3 regions of the Kitasatospora sp. NPDC048286 genome follow, and region 2 is predicted to be linked to each of the others. Evidence: riboswitches for the same ligand, from Rfam matches in the RefSeq annotation. Region 2 holds a riboswitch; each other region holds the start of a gene.
The links. Region 2 has a riboswitch for cobalamin ahead of ACGF13_RS13575 (FecCD family ABC transporter permease). Riboswitches for the same ligand answer to the same signal wherever they lie in the genome.
Positions count from the first base shown of each region.

Region 1: linked by a shared signal. The riboswitch ahead of ACGF13_RS24085 (cobalamin biosynthesis protein) and the one ahead of ACGF13_RS13575 (FecCD family ABC transporter permease) in region 2 are both predicted to bind cobalamin.
Region 3: linked by a shared signal. The riboswitch ahead of ACGF13_RS20460 (CoA-acylating methylmalonate-semialdehyde dehydrogenase) and the one ahead of ACGF13_RS13575 (FecCD family ABC transporter permease) in region 2 are both predicted to bind cobalamin.

Region 1 covers NZ_JBICZE010000010.1:76,020-80,289, reverse strand. Annotated here, with positions in the region: gene ACGF13_RS24090 (cobyric acid synthase) at 1-1,098, opposite strand, end outside; gene ACGF13_RS24085 (cobalamin biosynthesis protein) at 1,095-2,120, opposite strand; cobalamin riboswitch at 2,255-2,388, opposite strand; gene ACGF13_RS24080 (alpha/beta hydrolase family protein) at 2,748-3,854, shown strand.
Region 2 covers NZ_JBICZE010000005.1:223,112-227,381, reverse strand. Annotated here, with positions in the region: gene ACGF13_RS13585 (ABC transporter substrate-binding protein) at 1-861, opposite strand, end outside; gene ACGF13_RS13580 (ABC transporter ATP-binding protein) at 889-1,698, opposite strand; gene ACGF13_RS13575 (FecCD family ABC transporter permease) at 1,704-2,783, opposite strand; cobalamin riboswitch at 2,874-3,023, opposite strand; gene sodN (superoxide dismutase, Ni) at 3,112-3,507, opposite strand; gene sodX (nickel-type superoxide dismutase maturation protease) at 3,776-4,138, shown strand; gene ACGF13_RS13560 (CGNR zinc finger domain-containing protein) at 4,215-4,270, opposite strand, start outside.
Region 3 covers NZ_JBICZE010000008.1:71,389-75,658, reverse strand. Annotated here, with positions in the region: gene ACGF13_RS20465 (acyl-CoA dehydrogenase family protein) at 1-1,045, opposite strand, end outside; gene ACGF13_RS20460 (CoA-acylating methylmalonate-semialdehyde dehydrogenase) at 1,054-2,553, opposite strand; cobalamin riboswitch at 2,765-2,956, opposite strand; gene ACGF13_RS20455 (hypothetical protein) at 3,307-3,807, shown strand; gene ACGF13_RS20450 (peptidase) at 3,812-4,270, shown strand, end outside.

The DNA of each region.
Region 1 (4,270 bases), on a different contig from region 2:
CGGCAGCAGCCCGAGGCCCTCGACGGCGCCCGCCTTCGACTCGACCTCGTCCACGATCGAGTGCGCCAGCATCTGGTAGCCGCCGCAGACCCCGAGGACCGGCAGGCCGGCCGCCGCCCGCGCCCGCAGGGCCGGCTCCAGGCCGCGCTCGCGCAGCCAGGCGAGGTCCGCGACGGTGGCCCGGGTGCCGGGCAGCACCACCAGGTCGGCGTCGGCCAGCTCCTCCGGCCTGGTCGCCCAGCGCACCAGCACGCCCGGCTCCTGCGCGAGCGCGTCCACGTCGGTGAAGTTGGACAGCCGGGGGAAGCGCACCACGGCCACCCGCAGCACGTCCGCGCCGAGCGGCCCGGGCCCGTCCGCCCGGTCCACCACCGTGGACAGGTCCAGCGAGTCCTCGGCGTCCAGCCAGAGCCCGGGCAGCATCGGCAGCGTGCCCAGCACCGGACGGCCGGTCAGCTCGCGCAGCATGTCCAGCCCGGGTGCCAGCAGGCGCGCGTCGCCGCGGAACTTGTTGACGAACCAGCCCGCCACGTGCCGCTGGTCCTCCGCCGACAGCAGCGCCAGCGTCCCGTACATCGCCGCGAAGACCCCGCCCCGGTCGATGTCCCCGACCACCACCACCGGCAGGGCGGCGGCCGTGGCCAGGCCCATGTTGGCGATGTCGCGGTCGCGCAGGTTGATCTCGGCGGGCGAGCCCGCGCCCTCGCAGACCACCACGTCGTAGCGGCGGCGCAGGTCGGCCAGGCACTCCAGGGAGCGCTCCAGCAGGACGGGCTTGCGCTCGCGGTAGTCCAGCGCGCCCACCTCGGCCACCGGCCTGCCGAGCAGCACCACCTGGCTGCGGCCGTCCGCGCCCGGCTTGAGCAGCACCGGGTTCATCGCCGCCTCCGGCTCCACCCTGGCGGCCTGCGCCTGCATCGCCTGGGCGCGGCCGATCTCGGCGCCGTCGGAGGTGACGAAGGAGTTCAGCGACATGTTCTGCGCCTTGAACGGCGCGACCCGCACGCCCTGGCGGGCGAGCCAACGGCAGATCCCGGCCGTCACCACGCTCTTGCCCGCGTCCGAGGTCGTCCCCGCGACCAGCAGTGCGTTGCTCATCCCCGTCCCCTCATCCTCGGCAGCAGTCGCTTCGCCGGCACCCGTTCCGCGGGCACCCGTTCCGTCAGCAGCCGTTTCGCCAGCACCCGCAGCAGGACGTGCCCCGCGACCGTCGTACCCAGCGCCAGCGCGCCCACCCGCCGGGAGAGCGCGCAGGCCCGCTCGATGTCGTCCACCGTCACCGGCCGCAGCTCCGCGCCCAGTACCGGCCGGTTCTCCACGCGCTCGCCGTACCGCAGCGTCCCGCCCAACCGGACGCCCACCGCGCCGGCGAACGCCGACTCGGCCTGGCCCGCGTTCGGGCTCGGGTGCGCGGAGCCGTCGCGCCGCCAGACCCGCCAGGCCGTTCGCGGCTCGGGCGCGGCGGCCACCGTCAGCAGCGCCGTCAGCCGGGCGCCCGGCCAGCCCGCCAAATCGTCCAGCCGGGCCGAGGCCCAGCCGAACCGGGCGTAGCGCGGCGAGCGGTGGCCCACCATGGCGTCCAGGGTGTTCACGGCGCGGAAGGCGAGCAGGCCGGGCGTGCCGGCCAGAGCGCCCCAGGTCAGCGCGTTGACCACGGCGTCGGCGGTGTTCTCCGCCACCGACTCGACCACCGCCCGGGCGATCTGCTGCCCGTCCAGCGCGCTCGGATCCCGCCCGCACAGGTGCGGCAGCCGTTCCCGGGCGGCCGTGAGGTCGCCCGCCGCCAGCGAGCGGCCGATGGTGCGCGCCTCCCGGGTCAGCGAGGTGCCGCCGAGCACCGTCCAGGTCGCGGCCGCCGCCAGCGCCGCCCGGCCCAGCGGGCGCCGGCCCACCGTACGGTCCAGGGCGAGCGCGCCCGCCGCGACCGCGCCCACGCACAGCGCCGTGTACCCGGCCCCGGCGGCTCGGCCGTCGCGCCACAGCCGCCGCTCCAGCCGGGTCGCGGCGCTGCCGAAGACGGCCACCGGGTGGCCCCGGCGGGGGTCGGCGAAACGGGCGTCGGCGGCGTAACCCGCGACGGCGCCGAGCGCGAACGCGGCGGCGCGGGTCAGCGGGCGCACGGAAGGGGAAGGCGCGGGCCGGGTCATCGGTCGCACGGCGGAGGGCAGCTCGGGGTCGGGCAGGGCGGGGCAGCCTGCATCGCGTGCGTGTCCTCACTCAGGGTCCGCGCCCTGGATCGACGTGACGGCGGCGAGAGTCTCCTGGCTTCCGGGTCGAACGCACCCCCGGAGCCTTCCAGCGGCCGTCGACGGCCCGCCGTGGCGATGTTCCGAGCGTGCTCCCCGGTGACAGTGGCGGGACCGCGCCGGACTTCCACCGGCTTCCTCTCCATGCCTCCGTTTGGCCCCAGGATCCCATCACGGGCCCGAACCGGGAGTCAACCGAGGTCACGGAGGGGTTGGTCACACGCGGACGCCGCTGACGCCCCGTGGGACCGGTCGGCGCGGCGGGCCGAGGACGGGGCCTGCCGCTGCCCTCGTTCTCGGCCTTCGCCTTCCCGGGCCCGCCGTCCTCATCACCCGTCTCCGGCGCCACCTCGGCAGCGCCAGGGCCGCCGGCTCCTCGGCAGGGCCGGGCCGCCGCCCGGGTGACCCGGACGGCCCAGTCCGGTGGCCGGGCGGGCAGGGCGCCGGTGAACTGGTGCCCGAACACCGTCCGGGCCGTGAGGCAGGAGAGCGGGGAGCGAAATGCGTTGGGGAACCGCAGCCGTCGTGGCGGCCGCCGCGGTCGGGGCCGCCGTGCTGGTGATCGGCCGTCGGGCCTCCGAGCGGATGGTCCGTCCGGTGACCACCGTTCAGGAGTCCGCTCCGGTCGTGGTCCGCGGCCTCGCCCCCGGCCGGATCACCTTCACCCGCGGTCCCGGGAGCCTGCGCCCCGGCCGCTGGGCGGTCGAGTGGGCGGACGGCGGGCACGCGGTCGTCGAGGAGATCCTGCACAGCGACGAGCAGGAGGTCACCCGCCGGCAGGTCCGCGCCGACCGGGGCACCCTCACCCCCGGCACCGAGGTCCGCTTCACCCCGCGGGTCCACCTCGGCGACCCCACCGAGGCGCTTGGCCTCGCCTTCGCCGACATAGCCGTCGACGGTGAGCTCGGCGCCCTTCCCGCCTGGCGGCTCGACGGCAAACGCGGCACCTGGGTGATCCTGGTGCACGGTCCCGAGGCCGACCGTCGGCAGACCCTCCCGGTGCTCCCCGTCCTCGACCGGCTCGGCCTGCCCGCCCTCGCCGTCACCTACCGCGGCGACCGGGGCGCCCCCGCCTCCCCGGACGGGCTCAGCCACTTCGGCGAGACCGAGTGGCGCGACGTCGAGGCGGCGATACGGCTGGCGCTGGACAGCGGCGCCGGCACGGTGATCCTCTACGGCTGGTCCCTCGGCGCGACCATGGTCCTCCATACGGCGGCCCGCTCCGCCTGGTCGCACGCCGTCCGGGGCCTGGTCCTCGACTCACCCGTACTCGACCTCCCGGCCTCCGCCCGCCGGGACGCCGCCCGCTCCGGCTTCCCGGGCGTCGCGGCGGCCCTCGGCGTCCTCGCCGCCGAGGGCCGGACCGGCGTCGACCTCGCCGACTTCGGCCGCATCGCCGAGGGCGCCGACCTGCGGGTGCCCACCCTCCTCCTGCACAGCCCCGAGGACCGGATAGCCCCCTTCGGCGCCGCCGAGAAGCTGGCCGCCGCCCGCCGCGACGTGGTCAGCCTCCAGGCCTTCCCCGGCGCCGACCACGCGACCCTCTGGAACAGCGCCCCCGAGCGCTACACCGAACTGCTCCGCCGGTGGCTCACTCCGTTGCTCTAGCCGCCTTCCGCGCGAGCCTTTCCGTGCGAGTGCTGCTGTACGAGCCGTTCCGCGTGAGCCCCCCTCTCCGTGCGGGCGCGTTCGGCCGGGTCCCGTCGGTTTTTCCGCTCAGCTTCCCCCCGTCCACGAATGAACGTTCCTGCCATTACGTCGAGCGCGCACGAGAAGTCGGCCTGTCCGACTTCTCGTGCAGCACGATCCCCCCGCCCCCGCCCGCCATCCGTCCGGATTCGGGCTGGACAGCCCGGCCGGAAGCCGGGGGAGGGGATTGCCCGTGCGAAATCCGGCGCGTCGCCAGGGGCAATAGTTGGCCCGGACCCTTACCCCCCACCCGTACGCACGGTGACCGGTCGAGTATTCCCGGCAACCGGGGCGCCCGGGATGGCATGGGCAGGCCATACGTTTCCGGCCAGGCG
Region 2 (4,270 bases):
CGGCGGGAAGGACTTGAGGAACTTCCGCTTCTCCTCGGCGCCGGTGCTGCCGTAGTTGTTGATCACGATCACCTCGGGGTCGCGCTCCACCACGCTCTCCCAGCCGGCCGTGAGCCAGGTGTCGGTGAGGTCGCCCATGACGTTGGTCCCGCCGGCCTTGGCGATGATCTCGTTGGCGGCGGCGAACTTCCCGGCGGTGTACGGCTTGTCCTGCCCGCTGTCGTACAGGAAGACGGACGGGCGGCGCTCGGGCTGCGGGACGGCGGCGATCCGCGCCTTGAAGTCGGCGATCAGCTTGTCGGCGCGGTCCTTGACGTCGAAGACCTCGCCGAGGTTGGCCAGGTCGGTGTAGAGCGCCTCCAGCGGGTCCATCACGCCGCGCTCGGTGCCCTTGCCGCTGCGGCAGGACTCGCTGAGCACGTACGAGTCGATGCCGAGCGCCTTGAGGGTCTGCGGGGTGACGCCGCGGCCCTCGTCGAAGCCGTAGTGCCAGCCGGCGAAGACCAGGTCGGCCTTGGCGTCCAGGGCGATCTCCTTGGTGATGATCTGCTTGGAGAGCCACTTCGCCTGCTGGTAGCCGTCCTTCCAGGCGACCTGGTCGATCTTCCCCTTGTCGTCGGGCATCACGTAGCCGGCCATCCGGTCGGCGAGGCCCAGGGAGAGCATCAGTTCGGTGATGCCGACGTCGTTGGTCACCACCCGGGCGGGCTTCCGGTCGAAGGTGAGCTTCTCGCCGCAGTTGTCCACCGTCACCGGGTAGTGGGCGGAGGCGGTGGCGGTCTCCTTGGGGGCGATCTCGGCCCCGCAGGCGGTGAGTCCGAGGGTGAGCAGGGCGGTGGCGGCAACGGCCTTGGTGCGCACGGTGGTTCCTCTGGGCAGGGGGGCGGATCAGGCGGGGCGGTCGAGACGGTCGAACAGCAGCTGGAGGGCGCCGCTCTCCGGGTGCCGCACCGGGGTGGCCCGGACGCCGAACACCTCGGCCAGCAGGGCGGGTCGGAGCACCTCCTCGGGCGTGCCGGAGGCGACGATCCGGCCGGCCCGCAGCACGTACAGCAGGTCGCAGTGACCCGCGGCCAGGTTGAGGTCGTGCAGCGCGGTGAGCACCGTCGGGCCGGCCTCGCGGGCGAGCGCCAGCACCTCCAACTGGTGGGCGATGTCGAGGTGGTTGGTGGGTTCGTCCAGCACCAGCAGGCGCGGCTCCTGGACCAGGGCGCGGGCGAACAGCACCCGCTGCTTCTCGCCCCCGGACAGGCTCAGGAAGCCGCGCTCGGCCAGGTGTCCGGCCCGGACCTTGCGCAGCGCCTCGGCGCAGCGCTCGGCGTCCCCGTCGGTGGGGGCGCCGAAGCCGCGGCGGTGCGGCAGCCGGCCCATCGCGACCACCTCGGCGACGGTGAAGTCGAACTCGGCGGAGTGCTCCTGGGTCAGCGCGGCCACCCGGCGGGCCGCCTCGCGGGCGGTGAGGGCGTGCAGGTCGTCGCCGGCCAGCCGGACCGCGCCGCCGGCCGGCTTCAGCACCCGGTAGACGCAGCGCAGCAGCGTCGACTTGCCGCTGCCGTTCGGGCCGATGAGCCCGACCACCTGTCCGGCGGCGGCCGCCAGGCTCACCTCGTGGACCAGCCGGGTGCCGGCCAGCTCCACCGAGGCGGCGTCGACGGCGAGGTCCTGGGCGTGCGCGGCCACGGCGGCCGCCTCGGTCACGTCGGTCACCGGGTGCCTCCGAAGGACTGGCCGCGGCGCCGCATCATCAGCAGGAAGGCGGGCACGCCGAGCACCGCGGTGAACACCCCGACGGGCAGTTCGGCGGGCGCCAGCAGGGTGCGCGAGGCGATGTCCACCCAGACCAGCAGCAGGGCCCCGGCGAGCGGGGCGATCACCAGCACCCGGCGGTGCCCGGCGCCGACCAGCATCCGGGCCAGGTGCGGCATCAGCAGCCCGACGAAGCCGATCGCCCCGCTGACCGCGACCACGGTGCCGGTGACGGCGGCGGTCACCACGAACAGCTCGCGGCGCAGCCGGTCCGGGTCCACGCCGAGCGAGGCGGAGGTCTCGTCGCCCATCGCGAGCGCGTCCAGTCGTCCGGCGGCGCAGGCCAGGTAGGCGAGGCCGGCCAGGACGGTGACGGCGGCGATCGGCACCGAGCCCCAGGTGGCGCCGCCGAGGCTGCCGAGCAGCCACATCATGGCGTCCCGGGCGGCCTCGCCGCGGTCGGCGGCGAAGACCATCAGGGTGGTGGCGGCGGAGAACCCGTAGGACAGGGCGGTGCCGGTGAGCACCAGGCGCAGCGGGGTGAGCCCGAACGCGGTGCGGGCGGCGAGGTAGACCAGCGTCATGGCGGCCAGGGCGGAGCCGAAGGCGGAGGCGGAGATCGCCCACACGCCGAGCGAGGCGAAGGCGCCGAACAGCAGGACGGCGTTGGCGCCGACGGCCGCGCCGGAGGAGATGCCGAGGACGAAGGGGTCGGCCAGCGCGTTGCGCACCAGGGCCTGGACGGCGACGCCGCAGGCGGCCAGTCCGGCGCCGACCACGGCGGCCAGCACGGTGCGCGGCAGCCGGATCTCCCAGACGATCGCGTACGCGGCCGCCTCGTCCGCCTCCAGCCGACCGTCCGTCAGCCCGGCGCCCAGCAGCCGCAGCACCCGGGGCAGGCCGAGCCCGGAGGAGCCGAGGGCGACCCCGCAGACCAGCGAGAGCAGGAGGGCGGCGCCGAGGCCGGCGGCGAGCGGGACGACGGGTATGCGACGAGTGGGCGGGCCGACTGCCCGGTCTGCGGGTGCGCGGTTCACGGGTGCGCCTTGCCTCGGGCCGGGGTGCGCCGGGGCGGGCGCGGGCCGGGGCGTGCCGGGGCGCCGTTCCCCTCGCAGTCCACGGCGAGTTGTCGGGAGTTCGGCGGCCGAGGGCGATCGGGCTGGCGCGGCCGTACGGGCTGGTACGGGCCGTGCTCACCGTTGCGGGTCAGCGCCGGATTCACACCGGACTTCCCCCTCGGACGCCCTGGCAGCATAACAGCCACTCAGGGCAGGCAACCCTTACCGGCCGGGGATCGGGCGTGAACGCACGACCGCCCCCGTCCGGTGGTCCGGACGGGGGCGGTCGGGTGGCGACGCGTCAGGCTCAGGCCTGCTTGGTCTCCCAGAAGATCTTGTCGACCTCGGCGATCAGGTCCAGCAGGGCCTGGCCGGTGGCCGGGTCGGTGGACGCCTTGGCGGCCGAGGCGGCCTTCAGGGTGTCGTTGATCAGCTGGTGCAGCTGCGGGTACTTCTCGAAGTGCGGGGCCTTGAAGTAGTCGCTCCACAGCACCGAGATGTGGTGCTTGACGGCCTCGGCGCGCTGCTCCTTGATGATGATGGCGCGGGCGCGGAAGTGCGGGTCCTCGTTGGCCTGGTACTTCTCCTGGGTGGCCTTGACGGACTCGGCCTCGAGCTTGGCCTGCGCGGGGTCGTACACGCCGCAGGGCAGGTCGCAGTGGGCGTGGGCGGTGGCGCGCGGTGCAAACAGACGAGAGAACATGGGAGTCCTTCCTTAGATCGTCTTCCCGCGCCCGAGATTACCCTTCCGCCCTCCCGGTTTCGCGATCGGGCGGCGGGCCTAGGGCGAAAGACGGACCCGGAACCGGGGTATTCCGGACATCGGAGCGCTGACGGCCCGTACGGCAGACTGGGGGACGGGCGGAGCGGGAGGAGGAGTCGTGGCGCGGAGCACGCGACCGGAGGACGTCGGAGCCGGGGACCGGGGCGGAGTGCTGCCGTTCGGGCTGGTCGACGTGGCGGGGCCGTCGATGGTCCCGACCCTGCGCGAGGGCGACCGGCTGCTGGTCCGGTACGGCGCGCCGATCCGGCCGGGCGCGGTGGTGGTCTTCCGGCACCCGTTCCAGCAGGACCTGCTGGTGGTGAAGCGGGCCGCCGAGCGCCGGCCCAAGGGCTGGTGGCTGCTGTCCGACAACCGCCCGGTGGACAGCGACAGCCGCAGCTACGGCGCCGTCCCGGACGAGCTGGTGCTCGGCCGGGTGCTGCTGCGGCTGAGCCCGAGCCCGGCCTGGCTGGCGCCGGGGCGCCGGCTGGAGCGGCTGCTGCTCACCCCGCGGCTGGCCCGGGTGCCGGGCCTGGCCCGCCGGCTCGGCGCCTGGGTGGAGGAGGTCTGAGGCCCCGGGGCCCCGAACTCCCGGGGCCCCGAACTCCCCAGGCCCTGAGTTCGCGAGGGCCTGAGTTCGCGAGGGCCTAGGCCCGGGCCGCGGCCTCCGCCTCCTGGCGCTTGCGGGCCCGGTAGGCGGCCA
Region 3 (4,270 bases), on a different contig from region 2:
CGATGCCGTACTCGGCCAGGTAGCCGTAGCCGCCGTGCAGTTGGAGGGCCTGGTTGGCGACCTCGAAGCCGGTGTCGGTGGCGTAGCGCTTGGCCATCGCGCACAGCTGGGGCGCCCGGGGATCGCCCCGGTCCAGGGCGGCCGCCGCCCGCCATACCAGCGCCCTGGCCGCCTCCAACTCCGTCGCCATGTCGGCGAGTCGGAACTGCAGGGCCTGGGAGTGCAGGAGCCGGGCGCCGAACGCCTCGCGGTCCGCCAGGTAGCCGGTGGCGCGCTCCAGGGCGTCCTGCGCGCCGCCGAGCGAGCAGGCGGCGATGCCGAGTCGGCCCCCGTTCAGCCCGCTCATGGCGATCCGGAAGCCCTCGCCCTCCGCGCCGAGCAGGCGGTCGGCGGGCAGGCGCACCCCGTCGAGGAGCACCTGCCGGGTGGGCTGGGCGTTCCAGCCCATCTTCCGCTCGTTCGGCCCGAACGAGACGCCGGGGTCGTTCCGTCGGACGACGAAGGCGGACACCCCGTCGGCCCCCGGGCCGCCGGTGCGGGCCATCACCAGGTAGACCTCGGAGGCGCCGGCGCCGGAGATGAACTGCTTGACGCCGTCGAGCACCCAGGCGTCCCCGTCCCGGCGGGCCCGGGTGGTGAGCGCGGCGGCGTCCGAGCCGGCGCCCGGCTCGGTGAGGCAGTAGCTGGCGGGGGTCTCCATCGTGCAGAGACCAGCCAGCCACCGGGCGCGCTGGGCGTCGTCGCCGTAGCGGTCGATCATCCAGGCGACCATGTTGTGGATGGACAGGTAGGCGGCGATCGAGGGGCAGCCGGTCGCCAGCGCCTCGAAGACGAGCACGCCGTCGGCGCGGGTGAGCCCGGATCCGCCGGACTCCTCGCCGACGTAGACGCCGGCCAGGCCGACCTCCGCCGCCTTGCGCAGCACGTCCACCGGGAAGTGCTTGGCCTGGTCCCACTCGACGGCGTTCGGTGCGAGGTGCTCGCGGGCGAAGGCCCGGGTCGTCTCGACGATGGCGAGTTGATCGTCGGTCAGTTGCGTGTGCACGGCCCGCCTCAGCTCATCGTCGGCATGGTGAAGCTCGCGCCCTCCTTGACCCCGGAGGGCCAGCGCGAGGTGACGGTGCGGGTGCGGGTGTAGAAGCGGATCGAGTCCGGCCCGTGCTGGTTGAGGTCGCCGAAGGCGGAGCGCTTCCAGCCGCCGAAGGTGTGGTAGGCGATCGGGACCGGGATGGGCACGTTGACGCCGACCATGCCGGTGTTCACCCGGCGGGTGAAGTCACGGGCGGTGTCGCCGTCCCGGGTGTAGATGGCCACGCCGTTGCCGTACTGGTGCTCGCTGGGCAGCCGCAGCGCCTCCTCGTAGTCGGCGGCGCGGACGACGGTGAGCACCGGGCCGAAGATCTCCTCCTGGTAGATCCGCATGTCCGGGGTGACCCGGTCGAACAGGGAGGCGCCGAGGAAGTAGCCGTCCTCGTGGCCGGGGAGGCGGAAGTCCCTTCCGTCCACGACGAGTTCGGCGCCCTCCCGGACGCCGAGGTCCAGGTGGTCGCGGACGCGGCCCAGCGCGTCGCGGCCCACCAGCGGGCCGAAGTCCGCCGCCGGGTCGTCCGAGCGGCCGACCTTGAGCCCGGCGATCCGCTCGACCAGCTTCGCCACCAGGGCGTCCGCGGTCTCCTCGCCCACCGGTACGGCGACCGAGATCGCCATGCAGCGTTCCCCGGCCGAGCCGTAGCCGGCGCCGACCAGCGCGTCGGCGGCCTGGTCGAGGTCGGCGTCCGGCATCACGATCATGTGGTTCTTGGCGCCGCCGAAGCACTGCGCCCGCTTCCCGTGCGCAGCGGCGGTCGCGTACACGTACTGGGCGATCGGCGTGGAGCCGACGAAACCGAGCGCCTCGACCCGCGGGTCCCCCAGCAGGGTGTCCACGGCCTCCTTGCCGCCGTTGACCACGTTGAGCACGCCCGGCGGCAGCCCGGCCTCCAGGAACAGCTCGGCCAGTCGCAGCGGCACCGAGGGGTCGCGCTCGGAGGGCTTGAGGACGAAGGCGTTGCCGCAGGCCAGCGCGGGTGCGGCCTTCCAGAGCGGGATCATCGCGGGGAAGTTGAACGGCGTGATGCCGGCGACGACGCCGAGCGGCTGGCGCATCGAGTAGACGTCGATGCCGGTGCCGGCGTTGTCGCTGAACTCGCCCTTCAGCAGGTGCGGGATCCCGGCGGCGAACTCCACGACCTCCAGGCCGCGTTGGATGTCGCCGTGGGCGTCGGCCACGGTCTTGCCGTGCTCGGCGGACAGCAGCCGGGCCAGTTCCTCCTTCTCCTGCTCGACCAGTTGCAGGAAGCGCAGCAGCACCCGCGCCCGCCGCTGCGGGTTCCAGGCCGCCCACGCGGGCTGGGCCTGCGCGGCGTCGGCGATCACCGCCTCGACCTCGGCGCGGTCGGCCAGCGGCACCCGGGCCTGCACCCGGCCGGTGTTGGGGTCGTACACGTCGCCGAAGCGGCCGGACGTCCCGGCGACGCGCTTGCCGCCGACGAAGTGGGTCAGTTCACGGACCATCGGTTCCTACTCTCGACAGGGTCGGGGAGAGGAGGAATGGAGGCCGCCGCCGACGGGCGGGCGCACGGTGGTGCGGCCGCGCGACGTCACGGTGGCGGTGGCATGACGATCCGTCAGAGCGGTTGGGCCCCGGCAGTCGTCGGCACAGGACAGCCAGGAGCAGTGGAACGGGAGCAGCCCGGAGTCATGCGTGTCGTCTCCATCCTCGTGGAAAACACGGATCACCCGCGGCCGGTATCCTGACTCCCGGATCACCGCACGCCCTCAGGCCTTCCCGGCTGGCTGCCAGTGGCCGTCCCTCACGAGGACGAACTCCCCGGTCACAGTGGCGGGACCGTGCCGGACTCACACCGGCTTCCCTGACACCGCGGACCTGCCGTCGGCCATATAGTTGGACGTCCTAGTAAGTCCAGAGGGCGCCGTCTGCGCGTTGTGCCCGCCCTGAGGCCCGCTGACCTGTGCCACCGAGCGGGCCCGGCCGGCCGTGCGCTCCGGGCTTTGGTGGGGGGTGAGGGCGCGGCGGTCCCGGCGTGCCGAGCCGCGGCCGTCGAAGGAGACCGTACGGAACGGCCCGCACCGCACCCCGCGTGTCGCGGGCTGGGCTTCGATCCGGCTGAAACGGGGTCATTCGTGTGGCGGAGTGTGGCGCGCGTCGGCTTGCGTGAACAGGGCCGCGCCCGATTCCCTGACGCCACGTCTGCCAGTGTCCGTTGGCGGGCAGCTACTTCGGGAGCAATTGTGCTTGCACGAATCATGTCCATCGCGGCCGCAGCCGTGACTCTCGTCGCGGTCCAGCCGGGCCTCGCCGTCGCGGCGGCCGACCCCAGCACCACAGTCACGTTCGCCGTCACGTCCGGCGCGTTGACGCTGACGGTACCGGCCAGTGCCAACCTCGGCTCGGGAGCGCCCGGCACCGTCATCAGCGCGCCGATCGGGCCCTGTACCGTCACCGACGATCGCGCCCTCGCCTCGGCCTCCTGGACGGTGACCGCAGCGGAGACGGACTTCACAAACGGTGTGACGACGATCGCCGCCACCGACGCCACCTACACGGTCGGGACGGTGACGACGACCGGTACCATCACCGCCACTCCAACGAACGTGACGCTGAGCAACAGCGCGCAGACGGTGCTCACCGGGAGCGCCGGTGTCGGAGACAACACCGCGTCCTGGAACCCGACAATCTCCGTCAACGTGCCCCCCAGCGCCGTCGGCGGGATCTACACCGGAACGCTGACCCAGTCCGTTGCCTGATGGAATGAAGGGCGCGCGCCGGTGCGGGGTTCTGCTGCTGGCGCTGGCCCTCGTACAGGCGGCCGGGGTGATGCCGGCAGCGGGGCATGCGGCACCCGGGTTGTCCTCCCCCCGGGACCCGGCCGCGGGGAAGACCATCGGTATCAAGCTGCTCGACGCTCCGGAAAGCCGCCGTGCGGATCCCAGGGCGCACGCCTACATCGTCGACCACGTCGCGCCCGGCTCGACCATCGAGCGGCGGGTGGAGGTCACCAACGAGTCGTCCACGCCGATGCACGTCAACGTCTACGCCGCGGCGGCCACCATCGCGAAGGGTGAGTTCACCTTCGCGCCGGAGCGCACCCCCAACGAGCTGACCGGCTGGACGTCACTCGACACGGCGGACCTTGAGCTGGCGGCCTCCGAAACGGTGCGAGTACGCGCCACCATCCGGGTGCCCGGGGACGCCGCCGCCGGGGAGCGA